4 regions of the Peribacillus sp. R9-11 genome follow, and region 1 is predicted to be linked to each of the others. Evidence: riboswitches for the same ligand, from Rfam matches in the RefSeq annotation. Region 1 holds a riboswitch; each other region holds the start of a gene.
What was found. A riboswitch is a leader RNA that binds a small molecule or an ion and turns the genes downstream of it on or off. The one in region 1 is predicted to bind cobalamin.
Positions count from the first base shown of each region.

Region 2: another riboswitch for cobalamin. It lies ahead of nikA (nickel ABC transporter substrate-binding protein); the one in region 1 lies ahead of RE409_RS12205 ((2Fe-2S) ferredoxin domain-containing protein).
Region 3: another riboswitch for cobalamin. It lies ahead of RE409_RS27080 (ABC transporter substrate-binding protein); the one in region 1 lies ahead of RE409_RS12205 ((2Fe-2S) ferredoxin domain-containing protein).
Region 4: another riboswitch for cobalamin. It lies ahead of metE (5-methyltetrahydropteroyltriglutamate--homocysteine S-methyltransferase); the one in region 1 lies ahead of RE409_RS12205 ((2Fe-2S) ferredoxin domain-containing protein).

Region 1 covers NZ_CP133763.1:2,510,771-2,513,936, forward strand. Annotated here, with positions in the region: gene RE409_RS12200 (energy-coupling factor ABC transporter permease) at 1-690, opposite strand, end outside; cobalamin riboswitch at 867-1,063, opposite strand; cobalamin riboswitch at 1,275-1,465, shown strand; gene RE409_RS12205 ((2Fe-2S) ferredoxin domain-containing protein) at 1,616-1,984, shown strand; gene cobJ (precorrin-3B C(17)-methyltransferase) at 1,999-3,166, shown strand, end outside.
Region 2 covers NZ_CP133763.1:2,396,883-2,400,048, forward strand. Annotated here, with positions in the region: gene RE409_RS11700 (aspartyl-phosphate phosphatase Spo0E family protein) at 73-243, opposite strand; cobalamin riboswitch at 827-1,016, shown strand; gene nikA (nickel ABC transporter substrate-binding protein) at 1,171-2,802, shown strand; gene nikB (nickel ABC transporter permease) at 2,839-3,166, shown strand, end outside.
Region 3 covers NZ_CP133763.1:5,571,137-5,574,302, forward strand. Annotated here, with positions in the region: gene RE409_RS27075 (FecCD family ABC transporter permease) at 1-1,003, opposite strand, end outside; gene RE409_RS27080 (ABC transporter substrate-binding protein) at 966-1,934, opposite strand; cobalamin riboswitch at 2,112-2,289, opposite strand; gene RE409_RS27085 (polysaccharide deacetylase family protein) at 2,377-3,166, opposite strand, start outside.
Region 4 covers NZ_CP133763.1:779,820-782,985, forward strand. Annotated here, with positions in the region: gene metE (5-methyltetrahydropteroyltriglutamate--homocysteine S-methyltransferase) at 1-2,071, opposite strand, end outside; cobalamin riboswitch at 2,226-2,417, opposite strand; gene RE409_RS03645 (potassium channel family protein) at 2,709-3,128, shown strand.

The DNA.
Region 1 (3,166 bases):
TTTCTTCAAGAAATTCATGACAACGACTGTCAATAAACCTTCACTGATTGCTAAAGGTATTTGGGTAAGGGCAAAGATTCCTGAAAATTTAGTGAATGAGGCCATGAATCCACCTACCTCCGATGGGAAAGCTAAAGCAAGTTGTACAGAAGTTATCACATAGGTGCCCAAATCTCCGAAAGCTGCTGCTAAGAAAACAGCAAGAGAGAAGGACCAACCTAATTTAGTAGCGCCTTTGAATACAAAATAAGCAATGAACGGCCCGCAAACAGCCATGGAAAAGGCATTGGCTCCTAGCGTAGTTAGTCCTCCATGAGCTAGTAATACAGCTTGAAATAACAGAACAATAGAACCGACGACACTCATGGCCAGTGGCCCAAACAAGATTGAACCTAAACCGACGCCGGTAGGGTGTGAAGAGCTTCCTGTAACGGAAGGGATTTTTAGGGCTGATAAAATAAAAACGAATGCGCCGGACAGACCCAGCATCATTTTTGTTTCTGGGTTTTCCTTCACTTTAGACCTAATAGAACGGTAACCCAAGATTAAAAATGGAAGTGTCACAGCCCACCAGAATATCGCCCATTCGATCGGTAAGAAGCCCTCCATAATATGCATTGCCATTGCTTTCTTTGGTACGAAAAGTAGTAAAATGACAAAATAAAGTATTTTCCAATTGGCTTTTTTCATTTTTTCTCCTTTCAACGCTTTTATTTTTAATGATTAAAGCTGAGAAGAGAAGTGGCGGGCAACATAAAAAGCACTTCTCTCAAAAAGAAAGAAGTGCGTAATGAACAGTAAGTTTGCAGCATAATACAAATATTAGCTTAGCTGCCTGATCCGCACACCCATCCTCGTAGGTTGTAAACAGTTTCACGCTTCATGGCAGGTCTCCTGGCTCTGGATCATCATCCTCATACATCCTTCCCATCGCGTTTGACAGTGGATTATTCATTACGTATTAGGACTTCCCTTTACAGTGGCGGGACCGCGCCGGATTTACACCGACTTCCCTATTAAGCTAAATTCCGAGGAATCTAGCACCATAAAACTTATGTAATTTTTTGAAAATTCTCGTTTATTGTACCATAAAGCAATGATTCCATCTACACTCTATTCATATTTTTTTTGAGAAGGATAAAATCGCAGTGAGGATAGGCATTAAGCTGGATTTTCACCATTAAACTTTTCAAAACAGTCGGAATAAACTATTGAATTTTAAAAAAGTTGTTATATGATAGATAAAGTTAACTAGAAATATATTATTATAAAACCAAATATTTCAATTTAAAAGTGCTCTTGTATGAACACGCAAGGGATAATAGGGAAATCGGTGAGAATCCGATGCAGCCCCCGCTACTGTAACGCTGATGAAATTGTCGATAACCACTGGCCTAGAGCTGGGAAGGGACAAAAGTAAATTGAAGCGTAAGCCAGGAAACCTGCTTTTAAAATTGTGTGATACTTTTCGGAGGGAAAGGTAGAAGGACTATGGAGATTTTGAGAGTTTCACTTTGCTTGCTGGAGGCTCCCTTTTCATATAGTTTTTTTTAAACCTTAACTCTAACAGTTAAGGTTTTTTATTTTGCCTTTTCTCAGATTTAGGAGGAAGAAGATGACAACTTGGAACTTAAAAGGCACAAATTCGCATCTTTTGATTTGTAACGGCAGCAGTTGCATGAAAAAAGGTGGCGAAGAAATAACGCAAGCAATTCGTGATGAAATTACTTCACAAGGTCTGAATCAAAAAATTCATACTACTAGAACTCGCTGTAACGGAAGGTGTAAGGATGCCTGCGTTGTGATTGCTTATCCTCAAGGGACATGGTATCGAGTGGATTCACCTGATTTTGGACGAGAGATTGTCCGTAATCTCGATGATGAGAAGTTCATTCCACAGATGATTTACCAATTTACTAATGGAGAAATGACTCCTAATCCAGATTTTCCAGCTCAAACAGGAATTTCAAAAGACAAGTTGTAAAAGGAGATGTCTAAATGAGTACAAACGGTAAATTATTTGTCGTTGGCTTTGGACCAGGGAATTTTGAACATATTACCAAACGTGCTGTAGAAGCCCTTCAAGAAAGTGACTTCATCATTGGTTACAAAACATATGTGGAACTCATACAGGGCCTTCTTACAGATCAAACGATTATAAGTACAGGTATGACTGAAGAAGTATCACGTGCACAAGAAGCAGTGAAACAGGCGGAGTTGGGAAAGAAAGTGGCTGTAATTTCGAGTGGTGATGCAGGGGTATACGGAATGGCAGGGCTGGTTTATGAAGTATTGATTGAAAAAGGCTGGAAAGAAGAAACGGGAGTAGCCATTGAAATCGTTCCTGGTATTTCTGCCATCAATTCATGTGCGTCTTTACTTGGTGCACCTGTCATGCATGATTCCTGTACCATCAGCCTCAGTGACCACTTAACGCCTTGGGATCTGATTGCCAAAAGAGTGGAGGCTGCAGCAATGGCTGACTTTGTCATTGCACTTTATAATCCTCGAAGCGGTAGACGGACAAGGCAAATTGTTGAAACACAGAACATTTTACTGCGTTACCGCTCGCCCGAAACACCTGTCGGATTGGTAAAAAGTGCTTATCGCGATCGTCAGGATATTGTGATAACCAATTTGAAAGACATGTTAAATCACGATATAGGGATGCTAACAACCGTCATTATTGGAAATTCATCTACCTTTTTATATGATGACAAAATCATCACGCCACGTGGATATCAAAGAAAGTATACATTGAATTCGGAAAAGCAACCATTGAAGCCGCATCAACGCTTGCAAAAAGAAGCAGAACCTTGGGCATTAGATCAAGAAACAGGTTCTATGCAGGAAGCGTACACCGAGTCGACTGGCGGAGTTGGATTGCTTACAAAAGCACCAGAAAAAAAGAGCACTTCTTTTGAAGTGGCAATGGAAGCACTCACAAGAGTTAAGGGTCAAACAGTTCAGCAATCAATTACGCCGATTGTTCAGCAAAAAATTGAGTCGGTATTCGAGCTTGCCGTTAGCCCAGGTGTGGCGAACAAGCAATTTACTCCGAAACAAATGATGACACTTGCAGAAGTTGTTGGAGAAAAGGGAACGATGGAATACACGCCAAATCATAAAATCGTTTTAAAGATTCCTACAACAGATCCAGAAGTTA
Region 2 (3,166 bases), 110 kb from region 1:
AGTTGCTTGTTTTCCACTAATTTGACTTACAAGACACAGCATACTTACTTAGTGGAGAAGCACCCTTACATCTTATTGAAGGCCTATTGGAGTTAGCGACTCCTGTTCATGCAAAAGTATATTCAAGAGTTTATCAAGTTCTTGGCTCAAATGTAATGTTTTTGGTGAGGTGAATCCATGTTTCAAGGCTGTATTTATTAATTCTTTCCTCATTGTCTCTATTTTATTATGTAGCAGTTCCATACTTTCCAACGAAAATCCCCTCAAAACCTTTCCTTTATTGTAGTATATTTATTATTACATAAATTAGGATGATTTTAAATATTATAGTAAGTATTTACTTATTAAAAGTAAACAAATTCTGGCGGGAGCAATACAAATCTTCCTCACTATCATTCGATATATGTAATTACAGATAACTATTCATATAAAATTATTACTTCCATACATAACGAGCCGTTAAAAAACATCAGGACTTTAATTTGATATAGCATAAATTTGCAATAAAGAATATAATTTGTATTAGGTAAACTTTTTTTGATTTTATTTTCATATAGTGAATATCTCCATTTTGAGAGAGTTGTATTCGTAAAACTGTATAATTTAGGAGAATTTAATATTTGTTGAATTTTAAAGAGAACCTGTTTATTCTCCTTTTTACTAACTGTATTTCGTTTATTGCTAGATGGATAGGATTAGTAGCTAGGTTTATCAAAAATTACTTAGAGATGAAACTAATAAAGTGTTAAGAAGTAACAAATGGTTTCGACAAAATAATTTTAGGATAGACAAGCTCTATTATTTACTATGAAGATGAGGGAAAATTTCATATAGTATTGGAATGGGTATATTCGTTTAAAAGCGAATATTTAAAAGGGAAGCCGGTGCAAAATCCGGCACGGTCCCGCCGCTGTAATGGTGAGTCCTATGCAAGAAAGTCACTGGATAATATCCGGGAAGACGCATGGAGATGATGAACCTAAGTCAGAAAACCTGCCCGTTCTAAAAATGCTGTTAAACCTACGGGAGATAGGGAGGTGTTAGAGTGCTAGAAGACGAATTTGTTCTTAAACTATAAGCATTTCTGACCGTTAAATCTGGTTGGAAATGCTTTTTTATATTTCGTAATTTTTCAAATAGATAAAATTCCATAATTGAAGGTGAGAAAACATGTTTTTAAAACGGTCTAATTTATTCCATTCTTTTGTTGGACTACTAGTAATTTTCACAATTTTTGTTACTGGTTGCAGCAACACAACAATAGATCAAGAAAATACATCAAATAAAGATAAACAAAAAGTTGTTACTTTTTCATGGCCTGGGGATATAGGTGACTTAAATCCACACACATATTTTCCGAATGAGTTTTTTTCCCAGGCTATGGTATATGAATCCCTAGTTTATTACGGTGAAGGCGGAGAAATTAAGCCTTGGCTTGCAGAGAGCTGGGATATATCGAAAGATGGAAAAGAATATGTATTCCATCTGAGGAAAGATGTTAAATTTTCCGATGGTTCCCTCTTTAATGCTGCAATCGTTAAGAAAAACTTTGATACCATTTTAGATAATCGCAAACAACATGAATGGGTGGAATTAATTAACCAAATCAAAGGTACTGAAATAATAGATGAATATACATTTAAACTTATTTTGAACAACGCGTATTATCCAACTCTGCAAGAACTAACTTACATTAGACCGCTGAGATTTGTAGGAGAAGCTGCTTTTCCTGACAGTCAAAACACATTTAAGGACGGACTCAAGTCTCCGATTGGCACAGGACCGTGGGTATTGAGCGAATATAAGAAAAATGAGTTTGCAGTTTTTAAAAGGAATGAACAGTATTGGGGTACTAAACCTAAAGTAGATAAGGTGGTTGTTAAAGTCATTACTGACGGTGAGTCAAGAGTATTAGCTTTTGAGAAAAAAGAACTCGACTTTATTTTTGGAAACGGGGTCATAAGCCAAGATTCATTCCAATTTTTGAAGAATTCAGGGCAATATGAAACCAAATTGTCAGAACCTACAGCTACAAGAACGCTTCTTCTTAATTCAAACAGAGAAGCGACTAAAGACCTTAAAGTTCGGTTAGCTCTCCAACATGCTTTTAATAAACAGGCTGTTATTGATAAGATCTTTTATGGTATGGAAAAAAAGGCTGATACTTTGTTTCCACCTACTTTGCCATACACGAAAATTAATATAAAGCCATATGAATATGATGCAGAAAAAGCAAAACAGTTATTGGATGAAGCCGGATGGAAACAAGTGAAGGGGAAACCATTTAGAGAAAAAGACGGAAAAGAATTGCAATTGGAATTACTGTTTAATAGTACAGACAACATCCAAAAGTCAATCGCAGAATTTACCCAAGGTGATTTTAGAAAGCTAGGAATAGATGTTAAGTTGACTAGTCAAGAAACTAATACTTTTTGGACAAATGCATTTCAAGGTGAATTTGATTTATTATTTACATCTACTTGGGCTGTACCATTTGATCCACATTCCTATTTAGCTTCTATGACGACAAATACGGAAAATGGTGGTCCAGATTATAACGCTCAATTAGGGTTGCCAGTAAAAAAAGAAATAGACCAGAAAATTAAGAAAGTATTATTAACTACAGACGAAGAAGAGAGAAAAATACTGTATTCAGAAATATTAACGACATTGCACGAACAAGCAATTTATTTACCGATATCTTATCAGTCTAATATAGCAGTGTATCAAAAAAACATTAGTGGAGTAGATTTTTTACCTCAAGAAGCTGAGGTCCCTTTAACTTCAATTGACGTTAATTGAAGTGGGGATACTTAAAAACAACTTAAGGAGTGCTACATGAGTTGGTTTATTTTTAAACGTCTCACAAGTTTAATTCCAATTTTATTAGGAATTTCGCTCATCACTTTTATCTTGCTTCACTTAATTCCTGGAGATCCGGCAGTAGCTTACTTAAGGGCGTCACATATACCTCCTACGGATGAGACAGTGGCAGCCCTTCGAGTTGAGCTTGGATTAAACAAGCCTTTATATGTCCAGTATTTTGAGTGGCTGGGAAAAGTGTTGCAATTGGATTTAGGGATGTCTTATGTGTCCAATAACTCTGTATGGGAAGAAATTGTGGTACATTTCTTCCCAACAGTTCAATTAACAATTGCTTCGCTTA
Region 3 (3,166 bases), 2.6 Mb from region 1:
TAAGTGAGGTAATTACACCAATCGGCAGTTCCGAAGGTGCAATAATCGTCCTTGCTACAAGGTCAGCCAAAATTAAAAATCCGCTTCCTACGAGCAAAGATAACGGCAACAAATGCTTATGATCTGGCCCCCAAATCCTACGAACCAAATGAGGAATAACCAATCCTACAAAGCCAATCGTTCCCGAAACAGCAACAGCTGCCCCAGTTAATATCGAACCAGCTATCAGAATCCACATTTTTCTCCGCTGAACATTCACACCCAAATGCTTTGCACGATCTTCCCCAAACGTCATCGCATTCAATTCTTGGGTATTCATAATCAAGATCAACGAACCAATGATAAAAAACGGCAAAATAATCGCGATATAATTCCAGCCGCGCATTGAAACGCTTCCCATCAGCCATCCGATGATTTGTCTTAATTCCTCGCCCGTCAACGCAATCATTAATGAGATGAAGGCACTTAAAAACGAGCTGAAAATGATTCCGGTTAAAATAATTGTTTCTACTTTCATCGATCGATCCATTTTTCTCGCAAAAGTTAGCACACAGAAAATCGTAAGCAATGAAAACATAATACTTAACGCCGGTAGGGTATATAAACCGATCAACGGCAATGATATATTCAAAAACAATGTCAATACAGCGCCTACTGATGCTCCTGATGAAATCCCTAATGTGTAGGGGTCAGCAAGCGGGTTCCTGAGCAGTCCCTGAAAGGCTGCCCCGGCAATCGCAAGCGAAGCCCCAACCAAACCTGCAAGTAATACACGTGGCAGGCGGATGTTCATTACGATATTCGTCAGCATCACATCTGGCTCAACTGAGATTGGTAAATGAAAAAATTCCTTGCCGATAATTTGTATAAGCGCGGGAATCGGTACTGACACCGAACCAAAGGAAATGCCAATCGTCATTGCGAAAAGCAAAAACAATAACGCAATCAAATAAGCAAACGCCCACTTAGTTGTCAAATAGGTTCGGATAGACTGATTTGGCAAGTTCCTCTACTCCCTCTATTAAGCGTGGACCAGAACGGGTCACTAAGTCAGAATGGACATCAAAGACTTGACCATCCTTAACAGCAGCTACATCTTCCCATCCTTTTCGGCCCGTCACTTCACTGATTGGATCTTTTGTATAATAACCATATGTTGTAATAATGACATCCGGATTTGCAGCAATCATAGACTCTTCGTCAATTTTCGCCCACCCGTCCAATTCGGCTGCTGCATTTTTCGCTGAAATTATGTTAAGCATTTCATTCATGAATGTATTTTTTCCAGGTGTATAAATATCCGGTGATGGCGAAACCTCTACTAGAACGGTTTTTCTTTCCTCATCCTTAACGGATTTAGCTTTTTCCTGAATTTTCTTCAGTTTCGTTTTCATATTCGCAACGATTTCTTTTGCCTTATCATGTTCTCCCGTTGCCTGTCCAATCATATCAATAGACTCATACACTTCGTCAAAGCTTTGTGCATCATTGACTACAAGGACATCTATTCCAGCATCCTTAAGCTGCTGCAATCCCTCATTCGAATTATGGGCACTGGATGCATGAGCAAGAACAAGATCAGGCTTTAAGGAAACGATTAACTCCGTGTTCATTTCCATTCCGCCAACTTTTTCAATTTCTTTCGTTTCTTCCGGGTAATTATCATTGTCGGATACACCAACAACCTTTTTACCCAAACCAAGTGCAAAGACCACTTCTGTATTACTTGGTATCAATGTAACAATTTTCTTTGGTTGTTCTTCTATCGTTACTTTTTCACCCGTTGCATCTTTTATCGTAATCGGGAAAGCTTGGTTTTCAGTATGATTCGTTTGTTGCTTTTCTTTCGTTCCTTCTTTTGATGTATCATTGCAACCAACCATCATACCTGCAGTTAGTAACATCACTAGAATCAGACCATAGATTTTCTTCATTTTACATCCCCCACAATCTTTTAATTCAATTTCCGACCACCTAAAGAAAACGCACCCTGAAGTGAAGAAGCGAATTTCAAAACAAAAGCATCTCCCGTCAAACGGAAGATGCTTGTATGGCAACAATATAATTACGGACTCAGAAGGTCTGCCACACACCTTCCCATCCGCGTAGGTTACAGGTGTACGAATCTTGGCAGGTCTCCTGGCTAATGGTCATCGTCAACGGCACCTTCCCATATCTCACATACAGTGGTACACAGCCGCTAACTCCCATTTACAGTGGCGGGACCGCGTTGGTATTTCACCAACTTCCCTTTTAAGTCATTAAGACACCAAATCGTTCATATGTATATAATTTTCACTGCTTTTCATTATACACTATGTAAGAAATGATTATTATATGATTTTTCAGACTGATTCCGAAATACCTTGTCTTCAATTAATAACGTGATGCATTTTCAATCAGCGCTGCAAATCCATCGACTGATAATCCGGGTGAAATCCGAACTCGGTGCAGTGCATGCATCCCTTGGTCCCTTGAAGCTCCACCAGCTTCGGTGGTTACTGCCATCTTGTATCCAGCTTCTTCTGACAACCTAAGGCTCTCCTCGTTATACCGACCAACAGGATATGAAAGTACTGTCGTGTCCTGTTGGAGAATACGATCGAATAAATCCTTTGACTGTACCATTTCAGCTTCCTGCTGCCCTACCGTCATACGGTTAAGCTCAAGATGGTTGATAGTATGACTTTCAATAGAAATCCCATTCTCGCTCATCTCCACCATTTGTTCTTCCGTCAGGTGATGACTTTTTTCAATAGATTTCCCGATCATAAAAACAGTAGCTTTCATATTATATTCTTTTAATATAGGAAAAGCCTCCGTGTAATTATCTGTATAGCCATCATCAAAAGTAAGCCAGACACACTTTTCACTTGGCATCCGATTTTCCGTTAAAACAAGAAATGCTTCCCTAGGGGATAATGTATAGTAATCATTCTCCCGAAGCCAGTTCATTTGTGATTGAAATTCCTCTCTTGGTACCCGAAGGTTATTACCTTCAGAAATACTATGATACATCAATATTGGAAGTTGAACCGTGGACTCGGCTCTTATCCAGTTTCTCGTATCGATCTGTTCAGGATATAATCTGTCCTCCGAATTCTGCCCGACGTCATTCTCCGCTGCTGCAACCACTTCAATGTTATCTTCCGCAATCGGTGCAGCC
Region 4 (3,166 bases), 1.7 Mb from region 1:
TTTCATACGTTTTTTCCTCAAATGCGGTAGCTAGTTCACCGTGGCTGCGAGATGTTTCTATGGAAATTACATCGGCATCCAGGGAAGAGATGACATCCATGAAGCTGTTGAAATCGCAATAACACATATGCGTGTGAATTTGAGTTGTATCTTCCACACTTGAAGTGGAAATCAGGAAGGAGTTCACAGCCCATTTTAAATATTCATCGCGGTCGCTTTTTTTCAATGGCAGACCTTCTCTAAGGGCAGGCTCATCCACCTGAATCATTTTGATTCCGGAAGTTTCTAACGCTCTCACTTCTTTTTCCAAGGCAAGAGCTAACTGGTAGCAAACATTCTCCCTTGAAATATCATCACGTACAAATGACCAGTTCAGAATTGTTACAGGACCTGTCAGCATTCCTTTTACCGTTTTCTTCGTCAGGGATTGCGCGTACACACTTTCCCGGACCGTCATCGGCTCGATGAAATGAACATCGCCGTAGATAACAGGCGGTTTTACGCAGCGAGAACCGTAAGATTGTACCCAGCCTTTTTCGAGGAAAACGAATCCGCCCAGTTTATGGCCGAAAAATTCAACCATATCTGTTCGTTCAAATTCTCCATGTACAAGAACATCCAAGCCGATTTCTTCCTGGATATCGATCCATTTGCTGATTTCCTCGTTAACAAATGTTTCATATTGAGCAGCCGTCCATTCTCCTCGTTTGAATTTCCCGCGAGCTTGTTTTACTTCAGCTGTCTGCGGAAAGCTTCCGATTGTTGTTGATGGAAGGAAAGGCAGTTTGAAAAATTCCTGTTGTTTGTGATAACGCTCTTTAAATGGCAGCTGACGGCCGGCTGTTTGACTCTTCGCCTGTTCGACACCAGTTTGGACGTCTTTATGGTTTCGCGCGTTTGAATTTGCTAACGTTTGAAGTGCTAATTTGTTAGCGGCTACTTTTTCAGCAATTGCTTCGGCACCTTGATTACTACCTTTTACTAGTAGAGTGATTTCTTCAAGCTTCTCATCAGCAAAAGCAAGGGCCTGTTGCACTTCTTTAGTAAGAGCCGTCTCATTACGAACCGTTACTGGTACATGAAGCAGGGAGCAAGAGGGTTGAAGCCAAATTTGGTCTTCGGCTACGTTTTTTGTGAGGGTATTGATCAACTGATTCTTTTTCGATAAATCGGAAAGCCATATGTTTTTCCCATCAATCACACCTGCACCGAGCACTTTGTCTTTCGGGAAGCCGAATTCTTGAAGATTACTAAGGTTTTTCCCTTTATCATGGACAAAATCAAGACCGATCCCTTGAACGTGTAATTCAATAACTTCTTGGTAGTGCTCTACCGCATCAAAGTATGTTTGTAGCATGATGTTCAAGTTTGGAGCTGCTTCATTCAATTTTTCATATAAGTAAGTAACAGTTTGCATATCATCTTTAGAAATGGATGAAACAAGGGAGGGTTCATCCATTTGCACCCACTTCACGCCTTCTTGTTCTAACTCTTGCAGAATTTGTGTGTATAAAGGCAGGAGACTAAGGATGATTCCAGGTACATCTTGCTTATTGTAGCCTTTAGACAGAGTAATAAAAGTATAAGGTCCGACTAAAACGGGCTTAGCTTCAATTCCTAGTTTTTCTTTGGCTTCGCGATAAGCAGCAAGTGGTTTATTTTCTGTCAAAGTCAGCTTCGACGGTTTTAATTCGGGAACGATATAGTGATAGTTTGTATTGAACCATTTCGTCATTTCAGAAGCAACTTCATCCTTGTTTCCGCGAGCCATAGAGTAATATACAGAAAGGGGAACAGTGCCGCCTTTATAGGCTGAATAACGCTCAGGAACAAGACCGAACATTACAGACATATCGAGCATTTGATCATATAAAGTAAAGTCATTGACAGGAATAATATCTATACCTTGGTCCTTTTGCTTTTGTAAGTTGCCTAAACGGATGGCTTCTAGCTGTGCCGTAAACTCCGATTCATCGATTTTTCCGGACCAGTAAGCTTCTAATGTGCGTTTCCATTCACGATCTTCCCCAATTCGCGGGTACCCTAAACTACTACTTTTCAATATTCCCATCCTCCTACATTCTTTTTTCTTTTAATAAAATAACAACAAAAAAAGCACCCCTAACCGTCAAAAGAGAAAGTTAGAAATGCTTAAAATAAAGGGGTATACAAAAACCCCTTAAAATTATAAGGTCCCTAACACTTCCCTATTCTCCGTAGGTTAAAACAGTGTTGTCGAAACAGGCAGGTCTCCTGACTTTAGGAATCTTATTAGCGGCAGGCCTTCCCAATCCGAAAATCAGTGGCATATTGCATAGCGCTAACATTCCTATTACAGTGGCGGGACCGTGCCGGAATTACACCGGACTTCCCTTTTAATCCTAAAAAAAATAGGAACCTATTTCCACATATGAAATTTCACAAACCCGCTGTAAATTAAACTGCAGGCAACAAATATTTATAAAATAAAAACTATTATAAAAATTTAGACAAGCTTATCATATCCCGACTAAAATGGTCAACAAGGAAAAAAGTCTCGGGAAATGGGGCCTGACCCCGCCCTATATCGACAAAACTATTGGTGCACCTAGGTTTGTTTAAGGATGTGAATGTTGGGAAATGGGGTCTGACCCCTAAATAAAGAATATATTGTTTGGACGGGGAGTATGTATAGGGGGAGTGGGTTGTTTTGAAATGAGGCGTGGGGGATGACTTTTTACATCTTGATTGCAGGGATTATTTTTTGCATGGTGATGAGCATTCGAACGTTATTTCTTGTTGAGTCGGGAGGAAAAAAGTTTTCTCTAGAGGATATGCTATGGCTCGGCAATTTATATGCGACGATATTAGTAGGTTTTGCACTGATTTATTTATTATACGAGCTTCAGAATCATTCGGTGATTCTTGATAAGGGCAATCGTTTAGACGGCAGTTTTTACGAGCAACTGAAGACTTCTTTTTATTTTAGTGCAATGACAATGTTTTCAGTAGGGTATGGAGATATAGCCCCGATAGGCATGGGCAGGATGATTGCGACAATCCAGGCGTTCATTGGATACACTCTCCCGGCTGCGTTTGTGATCCGGACAGTGATTGACTTAGAACAGAAGGAAAGGAAGAATAAATGAAAGTTGTGTTTCTTTCAATTATTGGGTACGCTTACCAT